DNA from 2 places in the Exiguobacterium sp. s191 genome. Region 1 is predicted to be linked to the other one. Evidence: riboswitches for the same ligand, from Rfam matches in the RefSeq annotation. Region 1 holds a riboswitch; the other holds the start of a gene.
What was found. Region 1 has a riboswitch for thiamine pyrophosphate ahead of KNQ09_RS02665 (thiamine phosphate synthase). Riboswitches for the same ligand answer to the same signal wherever they lie in the genome.
Positions count from the first base shown of each region.

Region 1 (8,226 bases):
CCGCAGAGTGCCGTGAAACGAACCGTTTGATCCGATAAGTAAGGATAGGACGGATCGATGCCGCACGACGGGCACTCCGTTTGCTTCAGTGACTGAACGTTAATTTGTTGAAACGTATTCGACCAGACATCAAACGCAAGCAAGCGCGTCCGCATGGCGTCCGTCTTTCCGCTCAACCACTTCAACGCTTCCGTCACCTGTAAGGAAGCGACCATCTGTACAGCTGGTCCGATGATTCCCGCTGTATCACACGTCTCCTGATCCCGCGGTAATTGATCGAGCAGACAATGCAGACACGGCGTCTCCCCGGGACGGACGGTAAACGTGATCCCATAACTGCCGACGCAGCCACCATAAATCCACGGAATCGAACGCATCAACGCCATGTCGTTCATCAGCAAGCGAATATCGAAATTGTCCGTCGCGTCGATGATCAGATCGATATCATCGAGAAGCCATGTCAGCGCTGCCCGGTCGACGTCTAATACATGCGCTTCAATCGTCACCGTCGAATTAATCGCTTCAAGCCGTGCTTTTGCGGCAATCGCTTTTGGTACGATGTGACGCGCATCTTCCTCGGTATAAAGCTGTTGTCGTTGTAGATTACTCCACTCGACATAGTCGCGGTCGACGATTCGGACGACGCCGACACCGGCGCGGACGAGTTGTTCTGCCGACGCCGTTCCGAGCGCTCCCATGCCGATGATCAGCACCTTCGCTGTTGCCAAGCGTGCTTGTCCCGCTTCCCCGATCGGTTGAAATCGAGTTTGCCGTGAGTAACGGTTCATCGAATCAATCCACTTGTCGGACTACTCGCGACCGCATACTGTTTCTTCTCGATTCGTCCCGCTTCGTATCCGAGACGCCCCGCTTCGACAGCTAGTCTCATTGCGCGCGCCATCTTGACTGGATCTTGAGCATGGGCAACGGCGGAGTTCAATAAGACACCGTCCGCACCGAGTTCCATCGCATAGGCGACGTCGGTCGGTGAACCGATTCCGGCGTCGACGATGACTGGGACCGTCGTCTGCTCGATGATGAATTGCAGGTGAAGTGGGTTGAGGATACCTTGCCCGGAACCAATCGGTGATGCTGCCGGCATGATGGCGTGACAACCAAGTTCTTCGAGTCGTCGTGCAAGGACGACATCGTCCGACGTATACGGTAAGACGATGAAGCCTTCTTTAAGTAATTCTTCAGAAGCCCGTAACGTCTCAATCGGGTCAGGTAATAACGTCTTATCGCAACCGATCACTTCGACCTTAACCATGTCGCACATACCGGATGCTCGCGCAAGCTTCGCCAACCGAACGGCTTCTTCTGCTGTCTTCGCTCCGGCCGTGTTCGGTAGTAGATCGTACTTCGTTAAATCAAGCGACTCGAGGAAATTCGCTTGTTGTTTATCAAAAATATCGAGCCGGCGGACGGCAAACGTCAAGATTTGTGAGGCGGACGCATCGATTGCTTCCTGCTGTACCGTAGCATCCGTATATTTCCCCGTTCCGAGTAATAACCGTGATTCAAATGTCTTTTCTCCAATTTTCAGCATGTTTATCCTCCTCCTACGAAATGAACGATTTCAAATGTGTCGTTGTCCCGAACGACCGTCTGATCGTACGCCGTGCGATCGATGATTTGTCGATTCTGTTCGACGATGACGAGCTTTTCCCCTAAGCCGAGTTGCGTTAGCATGTCCTCGATCGTTTCAATCTGATCGATCGTGTGGTCATTGCCGTTAATCGTAATGTTCATCGGACTTCCTCCTTCTGAATCAACCGTAATGTATTTACCAAGACTTCCGCTGTCGCCGGTGCGAGTAATATGCCATGCCGATGATGCCCCGTCGCTAGGAAGATCCGACGGGATGAATCGGCGACTCCGATATATGGCAAGCCGGACGCCGTTTGTGGTCGTACACCGGACCAGACTTCTTCGATGACCGCGTCACGAATCGGTGGATACAGTCGTTCTGCTGCTTGAAGCAATGACGTGACCCCTGCGACACTGACACCGACCGTCTCGTCGTGCGGCAGTTCGGTCGCACCGATCAAAATCCGACCGTCTGCTTTTGGCACAAGGTAGACAGCGTCGTCAAACAGGATCGAGCGTAACGGCTGACCCGCGAGACGGACGGCGAGACATTCCCCTTTGACCCCATATGTCGCGATCGAAATGCCGGCTGTATCGAGCAAAGCTTGCGAACCCCGTCCGGCAGCGACCGTCACTGTTTGTCCGGTCCAGATTCCCGCATTCGATTCGATCCTAATGAAGTCATCGTTCTCTTCGATGCGTGTGACTTCCACCTGTTCTTCAATCGATATGCCACGTGCGTGTAAGGCATACATCAATGCAGTCGTCAGTCGTCGTGGATCGATTTGACCGACAGCTGGAAACAGATGCTCGCGCCCTTTACGCTTTAACAAAAACGGTTGTTCCCGGTATCCACAATCGATGCCTGTTTCTCGCTCAAGACGACGTGCAAGCAACGGATACAGACGACGACTTCGCGCGGAAAGTGCATGCAATTCCTCTCTGAGCTCGATGTCCGTCGCAAGCATCCCGGCAGCCGCGCGACTCGTTCCTTGTCCACCTGCTCCGCGTTCTAAGACGACGACGGATTCATTCTGACAGGCGAGACCGTAAGCAAGCGTCAAACCGATGACTCCACCGCCGATGATGATGTGATTCGTCATACCCGTACCCCCTGATAATGCTTGACGGCGGCGAGCGGATCCGAATGACCGAGAATACCCGATAAGACGGCGATTCCGGTTACACCGGTCGCTACGATTTCAGGCATGCGTTCTGGTGTAATCCCGCCAATTGCAATGACTGGTTTCGTCGTGAAGGTGACGACTTGCTTCAAGGCGTCAATCCCTCGTGGTGGCACGTCCGGCTTCGACGCTGTCGGATAAATATGACCGTACAGCAGGCGATCGGCTCCTTCCGCTTCTGCTGCCAGTGCCTCTGCTAGCGAATGGACTGATTTCCCGATGACGAGATTCGGAAAATGACGTCGCACATCGCGGACACGCAAGGAACGGCGCGTCAGCTGCACACCGATGCCTGCGACATGGGCGACGTCGACCCGATCATGAACCGTTAACTGTTCAGGCGAATAACCATGTGTAAGGAGCGCCTCAATTAGATCAAGTAATTCTGCCGCCGATAAGTTCGGTTCTCGTAGATGCAGCTGATCCGTATAGGGTTGAAGCGATTGAAAGGTCTTTATTTCGTCAAGCGGATTAATGGATCCCGTCGAAATCAGATGTAAACGCATCATGTTCTTCCTTTCCATACGAAAAAGGACCACTCCCGATGTTGAAGGGAGTGGTCCGAAAATGCGCTGAAGCGCTAAGGATATCTAGGATTTCGAGCCACTTCCCTCCGCTAGTACGAACTAGATCAGGTTCAAAGGGTCCGGATACTTCCGTCTCAGTCTGCTGGGAGACTCCCCTAGTGTCTTTTCGTGTTTAATTGGCTTGCCCCATTAGTCTAGCATGAGTCGCTTTGCTTCGCTAGTCCTAGTTGAGCGCTTCCACTTGCTGAATCAGTTCCGATTTCGTTGGTCGCTGTTGCTCTCGGCTGTCGGCATACGTCTGCTTCAGCTTCAGGATGCGCATTACTTTGGCATCGAGCATCTCCGGCGTCAGCGTTTTTTCTTTGACGGCTTGCATCACTTCAGCATGGACCTTTGTGTAAGCACCTGCCTCTGAAAACATCGCCATATCAGCTCCATTGACGAGCGACTGACGTGCCGCTTCTGCGAGACCATATTGTTTCGTGATCGCCCCCATGACGAGATCATCCGTGATGATGACACCGTTGAATCCGAGTTGTTGACGCAAGAGGTCAGTCAAGATCGGCTTTGAGAGCGAGGACGGATTCATATCGTCATACGCGGGATAGAGAATATGGGCGACCATCACCATCTCGGCGCCCTCTTGAATCGCTTCTTGGAACGGTAACAGCTCCGTCCGCTTCAATTCTTCCTTTGATGCCTTCACTTTCGGTAGCCCGACATGGGAATCGACACTCGTATTGCCGTGACCGGGAAAATGTTTGACGACCGGAATCGTTCCCGTCTCCTGCATCCCGTGCATCAGGGCCGTACCAAGCGTCGCGACGGTATTCGGATCAGCACTTAACGCACGGTCGCCGATGATCGGATTGTTCGGATTACTGTTGACGTCAAGGACCGGCGCGAAGTCCATGTTGAAGCCATAAAAACGTGACAAATGTCCGAGCGTACGTCCGACGTCTTCCATTTTCACTTCATCTGCTCCTTGCGCCATACGTTGACTCGTCGGTAGACGTAATCGTTGATCTGGTACCCGGCTGACGCGTCCGCCTTCTTCATCAATCCCGACGAACGCATACGGTTTTTGGTTCGTCTCTTGAATCGCACGCGTGAACGTCAAGAGTTGCTCTTCCGACGTAATGTTTCCGCCGAGCAATAAGACCCCGCCAATCGCATGCGTCTGTAACAATTTCCGGTCAGCTGCTGAAAGTTCCGTGCCGGCGACTCCGATGTAGAGCAGTTGATCGATTTTTTCTGACGTCGACATCGTTTTAAGTTGCTGCTTTAATCGTGCTTGTTGTCGTTCCTCTTTCGTTGGCTCAGGTTTCGGTTTCTTTTCTTCTGTCGGTTGCTTCGTTTCCGATTGTGATGGTTTCGTTGGTTCCGTCGTCTCCTGCGCACACCCTGCAAGCAACAGACAACCGATCAGTACGGTTTTCTTCACAAAGGATCCTCGCTTCGCACACCATTGATCGAATAATAGACGGAAATCTCAGCGTTCAGGGATTGCGAGACCGAACAATATTTATCCTTTGATAACGAGATGGCGCGACGGACCTTATCTTCCGGGAGATCACCTTCGAGCCGGTAATGAATCGAGATCGACGTAAAACGCCGCGGATGGTCCTCTGCCCGTTCTCCTTCGATATCCATTTCGAAATGGGTGATCGTCAAGCGCATCTTCTCTAAAATCGAGACGATATCAATTCCAGTACAGCCGGCAACGGCATGTAGCAAGAGTTCAGTCGGTCGTGGCGCTTGGTTTTCACCACCGTTTTCGGGTGCTGCGTCCATCGCCAGATGATGCCCTGATTCCGTCTGTCCACTAAATCCCATCTGTTTGTTCCATGTCACTGTCGCTTGCATCGTTTCCACTCCTTTATAAGTAGTCTTCTTCTGTAGTATACGCAAAAAACAGCAAGCCTGGAAATTCACACGCTATTTCGAATAATGGTTCTTTTCCCGAAATCTCGCTTTGCGATACCCGACGAAATCGTTTCATGCTATCCTGTTACTCATAGTTTCGCGCGCAAGCGCTAGAATTGAGGAATCATCCATGTCACCTACTACTCGTTTAAGTCGACGCGATTGGCTCTTGATCGCCACGTTGTCGCTCCTGACGTTCGTTCTCGGAACAAGCGAATTCGTCATCGTCGGGATCCTCGCTGAAATCTCCTCAGCCCTTGATATCACGATCGCAACAGCAGGTACGCTCGTTTCAGCCTTTGCCATCTCCTTTGCAATCGGTACACCGATCGTCATGTCGCTGACCGGTCACCTGGAACGGCGTCGTCTGATCCTACGTCTCTTACTCGCCTGGGTCTTATTGAATCTTGCCAGTAGTTTTGCTCCAAGTTACGAAGTATTGCTCGCAACCCGCATTCTGACAGCCATCCTGACCGGTGTCTTGATCTCGCTCGCAATGGTCGTCGCAAGTGACGGTGTGCCTGTCGCGAAGCGCGGTGTCGCCGTCTCGTTCATTTTCGGTGGTTTCACACTTGCGAACGTTCTCGGTGTCCCGATCGGAACGTTCATCGGTCAACACGCTGGCTTCGAAGCTACGTTCTGGCTAACGACAGTCATGGGATTGATCGCGTTCCTCGCAGTATGGAAGATCGTTCCGGTCCAGCAATCGACGGGTTCTGGTTCAATTAAGGAACAGCTTGGATTGCTCGCCAACCCACGGATCCTGATCGCCTTCTTTATTCCGTCATTTGGATTCGGGGCAACCTACGTCGTCTACACGTACCTCGTACCAATTCTGCAAACAGAACTCGGGATTGCGAAAACGTGGATCAGTCCGATCTTGCTCGCTTACGGCGTCGTCTCGATCTTCAGTAACATCCTTGCCGGCAAGATTGCCAGCAAAAATCCGATGGGACGCTTACGGTTCGTCTTCGTCGTGCAAGCAGTCGTTCTTGCTGCGTTATACTTCACAACAGCATCCCTTCCGCTTGGTCTGTTCAACATCGCCTTGATGTCGTTGATGTCGATTTTACTAACGACTTCGACACAAATCTACTTGATCGACCTTGCTGAAAAGTTCAATCCGGAAGCAAAAGGACTCGCTGCTTCATTGATGCCGGTTGCGAGTAACGTCGGGATTGCTTTTGGTTCGGCACTCGGTGGCATCGTCTATGCGAACGGTCCGATGATGAACACGGCACTCGTCGGTGGACTGGTTGCGCTCGTTGCTGCTTTATTGACTACAATCAGTCATCGCCTCGATCAACGGTCATGAAACCGTTACCTTATCCTTTTTTGTAACAGGTCGATGACGGTTCGATGACGTTATGATGATAGTCCCCATCTCGCTGATGATTTTTCAGTATGATGGGGACTATGTTGTAGTAGAGGAGTGTCTGAAAGTGAAAGCATTACACATCATCGGTCTCGGTCTGTTGACGATCATCCGACTCTGGCTCGGAATCCAGTGGTTCATCGCTGGAATCGGTAAGTACATTAATGGCTTTGATGCACGGCCGTTTCTCGAAGGAGCGCTCGCGAAGTCAACTGGCGAAGACGCACTCGTCAGTTCCTGGTATGCGACGTGGATCGAGCAACTCGCCTTACCGAACGTCGGGCTGATCAACGCCTTGATTCCGTTCGCGGAACTCGTCGTCGGGATTCTGTTGATTCTTAGTCTGTTGACAGTTCCTTCACTGGTCGTCGGTAGTATCATGAATCTCAATTACTTACTCGCTGGGACGATCGCATTGAACCCAGTATTCTTAGCAGCGTCAATCGCCTTACTGGCTGCAGGACGCTTTGCCTATCACATCGGCATCGATCACTGGATCATCCGCTGGTATCGTTCGTCGCAGCAACCGCATCCCCTTGACCGGATTCCAGTCTAACGAAAAAACTCTCCCATACGTGGGAGAGTTATTTTTTTTGTTGCTCGAGAATCGTCTGCTGTGTCGGAACCCCGCCGACTGAGACTGTCCGCTCGAGGAACAGATAGGGTTTGCCATCAACTTCGAAACGATGGTCACCGAGATAACGTGCCGAGTGCCCATCCGTTGCGAGCTTTTGTTCGATGGCTGAGACATGTTCGTCGAGTGAATAAAACCGATCGTCGAACGTCATTGTGATGTTTTTCTTACGATACCCGAGTAAGAAATTGTAGTAGAACCAGTACATAACACCTGCAAATAAAACAAAAATCAAGAATTGCATGTCAGTTCCCCCTTCGTATAGTCTTTATACGTTGGAAGAAAACGGGAGGTTTCAAATTAGGAGTGGAAATTGGTTACTTTTATTAATTTGTAATAATTTGTTCAAGCATAAGTTTATTCTTCGATCCCTTATTTTTAATTTCTGTTTCAAATACTGTTTCGGCTGTTAATGGATTGACGACAATCGCTTTGACTGCTCCATTTTCCATCCGATATGCAATATATATATGGTCGTTTTCTGCATTAACAACTGAGTATGAAATAACTTCGTTTTTAGCAAACGATTTTAATTTTATCGTTTTAACGAACTGTCGATCAGACTCAATATCATAGATGTGCCATCTTAACTGTACTTGCTCAGAAGATTCATCCGACTCTTCAATTCCTACCAAATATCTTCCTTCTTTCATGATATAAGTACCGTTAGGAAAGTCTGCAAATCGATTTAGTTGTTTTGTTTTCTGTCCATCTTTTACAACGATTTTTACTTCCATTGTATCTGAATCTTTTAATTGGTGCATTTGTTCCACAATCATTTTTCCGTCATAAAAAGATCGAATAACATCGCCTTTCTCTAAACGACTTGGCAACTTAATTTTTGATACTGTCTCATCATTTAAATCTATACTAAAGATATTTTCTCTCACTGATTCTCGGTTAGGAATATACGATTCAATTAGCAGCATATTACCCATTCGTTGAAACGGAGAGAAACGAATGGATCGATTTTGTTGAATTTCAGAAATA
Region 1 covers NZ_JACSNC010000001.1:519,653-527,878, reverse strand. Annotated here, with positions in the region: gene KNQ09_RS02685 (ThiF family adenylyltransferase) at 1-788, opposite strand, end outside; gene KNQ09_RS02680 (thiazole synthase) at 785-1,549, opposite strand; gene thiS (sulfur carrier protein ThiS) at 1,552-1,752, opposite strand; gene KNQ09_RS02670 (FAD-dependent oxidoreductase) at 1,749-2,693, opposite strand; gene KNQ09_RS02665 (thiamine phosphate synthase) at 2,690-3,283, opposite strand; TPP riboswitch at 3,366-3,468, opposite strand; gene nagZ (beta-N-acetylhexosaminidase) at 3,525-4,745, opposite strand; gene KNQ09_RS02655 (OsmC family protein) at 4,742-5,167, opposite strand; gene KNQ09_RS02650 (MFS transporter) at 5,358-6,542, shown strand; gene KNQ09_RS02645 (DoxX family membrane protein) at 6,670-7,158, shown strand; gene KNQ09_RS02640 (hypothetical protein) at 7,187-7,480, opposite strand; gene KNQ09_RS02635 (hypothetical protein) at 7,563-8,226, opposite strand, start outside.

Region 2 (8,226 bases), 390 kb from region 1:
AATCCCACATGCACGACTTGAAGTCTTCGAAGAGAGTGGGCACGGTATGTTGCTTGATGAACAAGAGAAGTTCAACGAAACGTTACTCTCGTACGTTAAAGGAAATCAAACCGTCTAATCCAACAAGCCATGGACACCCGTCCATGGCTTGTTTTTGCGAACAGAAAAAAGCGTGCGCCGGCGCACGCTTTTAAGGGCGATACTTCCGCATGAACCGTTGATCGATCCAGCGCTTCAGGTACCAACCGAACGGGTGAGTCGAATACTGATTGCCATACATTGAAACTGCATGACGTGGTCCCATCGATAAAATCGTCAAATAGTTCGTTTGCGGACGATAGGTTTGCAGTGCCTCTTCCTGGACGTACCGTAAGAGGTTTGCCAGTAAGATCGGTGCTTGCCGGACAGCTGTGACACCATTCTTCGGAATATCGGGATAAGCGACGAGGGTCGCTGCGTCACCCGCAGCAAACAGACTCGGATGATCGAGCGCTTGCAACTGTTCATTGACAAGTAGAAATCCGTCTTCCGTATAGAGCTTACTGTCCGCAAACAATGCTGGAGCTTTCGCACCTGTCAAGCGGATGATCGCATCTGACTCGATTGGTGGATGATGTGAAAAGCGGAGAGGAGACGCCTCGTTCAGTGGCCGTTCTCGAATCCAATATACATCGAGTTCTTGTAAGCGTCTCGCAATCGCTTCCGCTGCGGGGTGTCCTGAAAGTAACTCTGGATCCGTGATCAGTGTAATCGGCACATCCGCCACTTTCAAGGACGCTGCCATCTCGACGGCCGCTACACCGCTCCCAATCACGACCGGACACTTTGCTTGTTGCAGACGCTTTAATGTATCCGGTAACCGGTAGTTCGGTTTGATTGATAATCGTGTCGTATCTTCCGCCCAATCGAAAGAGCCAATATTCGTCGAGACGACGTCATAGGTGTAGCGTCTGCCGGATGCACCGAAGACTAGCTTTTCATCGGGGTCGATTTTGATGACGGTCTCTTCGATGAACTGTTTATCATTGGCGCGACACAGTGCGGCGACGTCGATACGGATCTCATCGATATCGTACGTTCCGTCAGCAAGTCCGGAGTACATGCCCGAGTAATATTGGTACGTCGAGGCATTTAAAATCAGCCACTCGACGTCTTCTGTGGGTCCGCGGGTAATGCAATGCAGGTGAGCGTGCCCTGCACCAATCAAGAGGATTCGTTTCATGTCGTTCTCCTTCAATCTGTCTTGCTAGAGTGTACCCGGATACGGGCGGCGGTAATCATAGCCAAAAGACAAGACTGATAAACAGGAGGATGACCACGAGATAGACGATGTCCTGACGCTGAACAACTGGTATCTCGTAATACGTCCGTTCCGCTGAAAAATGACGGGCTTCGAAAGCGATTGCCATCCGTTCTGCCCGCTGGATCGATCGCGAGAAGAGCGGTAAGCCGATTGATAGGAACGCATCACCAGGAAAGCGACTGTGCACGTTCCGAATCATTCGGACTCGCCGTAAGACGCGGACTTCTTCGACCAGTTGAGGCAGAAAGCGGATCCCGGCAAGGAACCCATACGCGAAGCGAGGCGACACCTTTGCCTGGTGAATCAAGCTCATCACGAACCGGGTCGCATCGGTCGTCGTGACGAAAGCGAAACTTAAGCAGACGAACGTTGCCATCCGTAAGGCAAGTAACCAGCCGTGCATGACACTTTCCGATGTGACATGAAACCAACCAAACGACCATAGAGGATTCGTTCCTTTACCGAAGGCTGCCATCATCCAGAACGTCAATAAGAATAATAGACTGTAAGGTGCGAGTCGTTTCAAGAAATCGCGAGGACCCCACCCGGAGAGGAGTAGCAGCGCGATAGCAAAACTCAGGAACACCAACGTCTTGACCCAGTCGTTCGTTGCAATTAAGGCAAACATGATCAAAAACAATCCGCTCCCCTTGATGACAGGATTGAGTTTAGCGAACGGTGACGCGTTCGTCTGCATGGCGCTTCACCTCCTGGAATTGGTACGAGAGTGGACGTTGTAGCTGACAGCGTTCGAGTAACGGAACGTCAGCGAATAACTCGCTCGGACGCCCGTCAAAAGCAATCCGCCCTTGCTCCATGACGAGGACACGATCCGCGTATCGGGCGACGAGTTCCATATCGTGTGTTGCCATGACGAGCGTCGTTCCGTTTTGTTGTTCCGTCAAAAACTGTTCCATGAGCCGCCGTGTCGTCAATCCATCCTGTCCGAACGTCGGTTCATCGAGCAACAATAAATCCTTCGTCTGCCCGAGCATCGTCGCGACGCTGAGTCGTCGTTGTTGCCCCGTACTAAGCGCAAGCGGTGATTGCTGTTTGACGGATGCGAGTTCCAGCCGTTCGAGCAACGCTGTGCGCTCGTCACTCGTCGCTGCCCGGTGACTCCAGTCGATTTCCGCTTCGACTGTCAGTTTGAGAAACTGCAGATCCGGTTGTTGAAAGACATAGCCGACGTGCTCATAAAAGCGTCGCCGGGAGTAACGCTGAGCCGGACGTTCCTGGAACCGATATGTTCCTTGATGCGAGAGCAACCGACCGAGTGTTGCAAGCAACGTACTTTTCCCGGAGCCGTTTGCCCCGAGCAGCATCACCCATTCTCCCGTCTTCAGGGAAAATGTCGCATCGGTCAGCGGATAAGGTGCTTTCGTCGATAATGCAGCGACGTGTAACAAGGCAGTGCCTGCTGTAGCGACTGAGGGAAGCACGTGAAGTCGCGCTGCTTGTGGTCCATCTATGGGTAACGTCTCTAACGTATACGGATACAGAGAGGGAACAGCGATCCCTTTCGCTTGAAGGCGTTCATAAGCCTGCGGGAACAAATCCTGCGGATGCGCCGTTGCAGTCACCGATCCGTCTTCAAGTAAGACGATTTTGTCGATGTAAGGTAAACAGACATCGAGTTGGTGTTCGATCAAGACGATCGTTAAATCATGTTCTTTCTGAATCCGAAAGATCAACGCCATCAGCTCGTGTTGCCCGATCGGGTCAATCTGAGCCGTTGGTTCATCGAGTAATAAGATCGTCGGCTCGAGCGCTAGGACCGCGGCGAGCGCGAGGCGCTGTTTCATCCCCCCGGATAGATTCGCGATTGGTGTCGAGAAGGGGAGAGGGAGACCGACGAGTGCGAGTAAGCGTTCAATGCGTTCCTCCATCTCCGCACTTGGAATCGACCGGTTTTCTAAACTAAAAGCGATTTCGCGTCCGATCGTTTCCATGCAGAACTGTTCTTCTGGATTTTGAAATAAGACTCCGACCGAACCGGACCGGGTAACGGTACCAGTCTGTTCGACTTCGATCGTCTTCGGTGTCAGTCCGGCTAAGGCATGAAGTAGTGTCGTCTTGCCACTCCCGCTTCGTCCGAGCAGAAGGGTCGTTCCTTGCTCGATTGATAGCGATACATGATTGAGCACCGATTTCATCTGACCGGGATAGCGGATGCTGAGATCGTCGACAGTAATCATGCGACTTCCCGTTTCGCACGTCCTGCCGCAAACCCGTTCAAGACACCGGTCGCAACAAGGCGACGGACGAGAATCGCTGCAAGCAAGCCGCCCAGTAATGCGCCACTAATCAATTGTAAGCCAGTTGTCGCAAGCAACGTCGTCGTCGTGTAGTAACCGAATCCGTTCGCGATCAGACTATAGACAATGCTACCAATCGCGGCTCCAACACCCGATAACATCAATGTCCATGTGTCATAACGGCGATAACGCGTCATCGCAAAGACGAGTTCCGCACCAAGCCCTTGGCATACCCCGATGAGAAGAGCCGATAAACCAAAGTGACTACCCGTGAACAGCTCGACGGCTGCCGCGACGATTTCCGCGATGAGAGCGGCACCTGGTTTTTGAATGATGGCTGCGACGAGCGGGCTCGCGATGATCCAGATCCCAAACATCCAGTTGGCACCGACAGGTCCGAAGATCGCAGACATCGGTAACCAGAGTGTTGACCAACCGAGATAGATGACCCCGCAAGCGACGGCGAGCATCATCATGACCATGATTTCTTTCATTTTCCAGTGTTGCATTAGGTACGTCCTCCTTAGAATGGGGGAGACGCCAAAAAAGACCGCCCTCCGTAAAAAAGAGAGCGGTCCTCAGAAAAACTGCGCGCAGCAGGAGTCATTGGATGTGATCGCTCCACTTTCCTACGCTAGTATGAACTAGATCAGGTTCGAAGGGTCCGAAGTGAATCGTCTCAGCCAAATGGGCTCCCCTAGTGGATATGGTAATAGGTGATACGCTGTTCACTTTAGGCAATCTTCTGTCTATTGTCAAGACACAAAAAAACGATACGCCACGAAGGGCGTATCGTCAAACGACTTATTTGTTGTCTTCGTTCTCTTCTTTTGCTTCTTCTGAAGACTCTTCCGTAGCTTCCGCTTCGTTGTCTTCACCAGCTTCCGCTTGTGCCTCAGCTTCTGCTTCTTCGATTTCCTCAAGCTCTTGTTCAAGCGTTGATTCGACGACAGCTGCGACTTGAATGTCGCCTTCTGTGACGATACGGAAATCTTTTTGTTCTGGAAGATCAGCAACAGAAATCGAATCGCCGATTTCGAGGTTCGTGACGTCGACTTCGACGTTCTCTGGTAATTTATCTGGTGTAGCTGCGACTGTTACTTTAAAGAGTGTCTGTGACAGGAATCCACCGACTTTAGCGCCAGCTGCTTCGCCGACGAGTACGACGTCTGCTTCGACTTCTGTCTCTTCATCCATTTTAACGGCGATGAATTCAACGTGATCGACAGTTGGTGTGAAGACATCCATATCACGACGGTTGATCAAGACGTTAATATTTTTACCGTCGAGTTTCAGTGAAATCAAGACGTTCTCACCGTTTTCTCGAACGATTTTAAGCAATTCTTTTTCTTCAAATGCGATCGGTGTACTTTCCACTTTGTAACCATACACGACACCAAGAGCTTTTCCTTCATGACGTAATTGTTTACGGAGTGAGCGTGGACGTACCTCGCGTTTTTCGGCTGTTAATTTAACTGACATGTTCATTTCCCCCTTGAATTTGGTATAGCCCTCAAAAGGTAATGAATGTAGGAGCAGGACAAGTCCTGAACAATATGAAACATGCTAAGACAATCGGTTTCAGACTCTTTTGAATCTGACGCTTTCGTGACTTTGCATTTCTCTCCCAGGTCATTACGCTGATATTGAGAAACATGTGTGAGTAAGTCACCGTTTGATGCGGTGCTAGTGAGTTTATACCCCTATGTTTTAAATCCTTAAACCTCTATTTTTTATTTTTTAAAGTCGAAAGACCTCCAAACCGCTTGAAATCAAGGGTTAAGAGGTCTTTCATTTTTTTCATTTTTTATGGTGATGCGTTGGTTTTCACGGACTAATACTCGGATGAGACGTTCGATGTGCCGCATCGTCGTCTGTCCCATCGTTGAGATTTGGAGCCATTGATTGCGGACGAGATAGTCGCTTTCATATTGAACATGATAGCCCTGGATCCGGAGAGCGTCTCCTAAAGTGGTTGCCGACGGATGGACGATCGTCAGAATTCCCGGCGCTTGTGCTTCTTGCGTCGCAAGCAGGTTAAAACCAGTCGCTCGAACGGCCTGTTCGAGATAAGTCATCTTGATGGCGGCTTGATCGAGATCAAGGGCATCGAGCGCTGCCTGACAAGCAAGCAACAAGTTCGATGAGCCGGAAAAGGCGACGCCTTCCGCATAGAGTCCGAGATCCAGATAACGTGGAATACGTGGAGAAGGTAAGACGCGATCTATGTGACCGATGAACGCAAGACCCGGTAAACCACCAATTGCTTTTCCGGAGACGGTCGTGACGAATCTGCAGCCGGCATACGAGAAACGCCCGGTTCCGACGGCGCTGATCGCATCGACGATGAGTGCGGTTCGTTGTTCTAACAGCGCTTTTACCGCATCGAGATCGTAGAGGACGCCCGTTGACGTCTCACAGTGCGTCAACCAGATCCAGTCGTATTCCGTTTGATGCAATTGACTCGCGAGTTGTTCCAAGTCGATCGGGTGACCGGGTGGAAGCGAGTGGACATCAAAGGACTTCCCAGCTCGTGCCGCGTGATCAATCAAGCGTTGACCGAACTCACCACCGTTTAGGATCAACCCATGTCCACTCAGTTGTTGTGCGACGATATCGTTGGCGAGGGTGCCACTGCCGACAGCCATCGAGACATGTGGCAAATCCAGCAACTGACACATCCGACCACGTAAATCTTGATCGAGCTGGCGCATCGAAGCCGTCCGATGCGGGCGCGGTGCTTGTTGCGCCGCTTGGCGGACTGTTGGTGCAACCTCGACCGGACCGGCTAGAAAATGCAGAGGACGTAAAACGTCCGCGATGACGGACCTTTCGTATGTTGCGCGCGACAACAACATCGGTACGAACTGGGCGTCGCCACTACCGAGCGTTGCTGCGATTGGTGTGAAGCCGAACCGCGCATATAGTTTAGCTTCCCGTGTCGTACCACTGATATAGACATGATCAATCGTTTCCCGCTCCAAGTAGACCATCAAAAAGCGCATCAATTGCATGAACGTACGACTATTGCGGTATTCGGGACGAACGCTGAGTAAGCGGATTTCCGCTGGGTCCGTCAGTGTCTCATCTAGCGTCACGCCTTTTTCCTCAAGCGAAAAAGGACGATGCTTCCGAATGGCAATCATCGCGACGAGTCGATCGTCTTCCTTGCCGATCAGATAGGTATTTTGATCATGAAACCGGTCAATCCGTTTCCGTTCGGTGTTCGGTTGATGTTGCGGAATCTCTTCCGTGAAGGTGAGGTAGTTCAGTTCATTGATTGCTTCCGCGTCCGAAGCGGTGGCAATGGAAAAGTCGATCATGAGACGTCCTCCTTATGTAATGACTGGCTTGTGAAGTGCATCATGAGCCCACAGGACAAGTAGACTTACAGCAACGGTACACAAGATATTGATAGGTACCGCGTCAAAGTAGACAGGGAGTAACGGGAGCAGAACAACCGGAATCAGCCCCGCTTTGACGCTATCTTTCGTTACGAGATAAGACAGACCGAGTATGCCTAGTCCGGCAAGATATGCCCACGGCGTGATGGCGAAGACGATTCCGGAAAATACGGCATACCCTTTACCGCCGCGTCGCGGATGAAACAACGGAAACAAGTGACCGATAAGTACGGCAAGAGCGACGGGATAAAATGCGTCTGTTAGCTGTAGTGCAAGAACCGTCTTCGCGGCATCAAACAGGTACACGAATAAAAAAGCCGGGAGCCCACCGGCGCGATGGGCGTTGCGGGCACCGATGTTTCCGGAACCGACCTGTGCCAAATCGGTACGACTGACGTACTTCCAGAGCGTACCGCCAAGAATACTACCGATAAGGTAACCAAGCAGGAGATCAAGGATCACCGATGTTCCTCCTTTGTTTCTACGAGATGTACGAGTTCCTTGACGGTCAGGGCATCACTGTCTGGAGCCGTCAGGACGGCATCGACCATCTGAGCTTTTCGATCTTGTAATTCCGTCATCTTTTCTTCGATCGTTCCGCGTGTCAGCAGTTTGATGACCGTCACGTCGGACTGTTGTCCAAGCCGGTGAGCGCGATCGGCTGCCTGTTGTTCGACGGCCGGATTCCACCAACTGTCAAAGAGGATGACGGTATCAGCAGACGCGAGATTCAGTCCCGTTCCACCGGCTTTCAGGGAAATCAAGAAGAGATCGACTTCACCGTCATTGAACCGATCGCATAACGCAAACCGGTCTTCGAGTGGTGTCTCACCCGTCAACAGGAAGTGGGGGAGGTGACGTTGCGCGAGATCCGAGCGAATGCGTTCGAGCATTTGTGTATACTGCGAGAAAATCAAGATCCGCTTTCCGGCTGCCCGTTTTTCGGCAATTAATGAGAGTAGACGCGTTCGTTTCGTTGCTTCCCCTGTGTACTCCTCGACGAATAATCCCGGATCGTTGCAAATTTGCCGCAACCGCGTTAACCCAGCCAGTAATTTCAGACGATCTTCGCGTTTCGTCTCGTCTAAGTGTTGCAGCGTCTCGAGTTGCAATTTGGCGAGATACGACGCATATAAGCGTTTTTGGTTCGGACCGAGCTCGACATAATGATGCTCGATCTGTTTCTTCGGTAAATCCTGTAAGACATCTTGTTTCTCACGCCGTAATAAGAACGGTTGGATGAACTGTTGCATGTCATCAA
Region 2 covers NZ_JACSNC010000001.1:905,963-914,188, reverse strand. Annotated here, with positions in the region: gene KNQ09_RS04840 (alpha/beta fold hydrolase) at 1-118, shown strand, start outside; gene KNQ09_RS04835 (NAD(P)/FAD-dependent oxidoreductase) at 191-1,222, opposite strand; gene KNQ09_RS04830 (energy-coupling factor transporter transmembrane component T family protein) at 1,278-2,000, opposite strand; gene KNQ09_RS04825 (ABC transporter ATP-binding protein) at 1,972-3,501, opposite strand; gene KNQ09_RS04820 (ECF transporter S component) at 3,498-4,070, opposite strand; TPP riboswitch at 4,171-4,270, opposite strand; gene KNQ09_RS04815 (50S ribosomal protein L25/general stress protein Ctc) at 4,366-5,043, opposite strand; gene KNQ09_RS04810 (GNAT family N-acetyltransferase) at 5,334-6,884, opposite strand; gene KNQ09_RS04805 (glycerol-3-phosphate acyltransferase) at 6,897-7,427, opposite strand; gene KNQ09_RS04800 (DEAD/DEAH box helicase) at 7,424-8,226, opposite strand, start outside.
Region 2: linked by a shared signal. The riboswitch ahead of KNQ09_RS04820 (ECF transporter S component) and the one ahead of KNQ09_RS02665 (thiamine phosphate synthase) in region 1 are both predicted to bind thiamine pyrophosphate.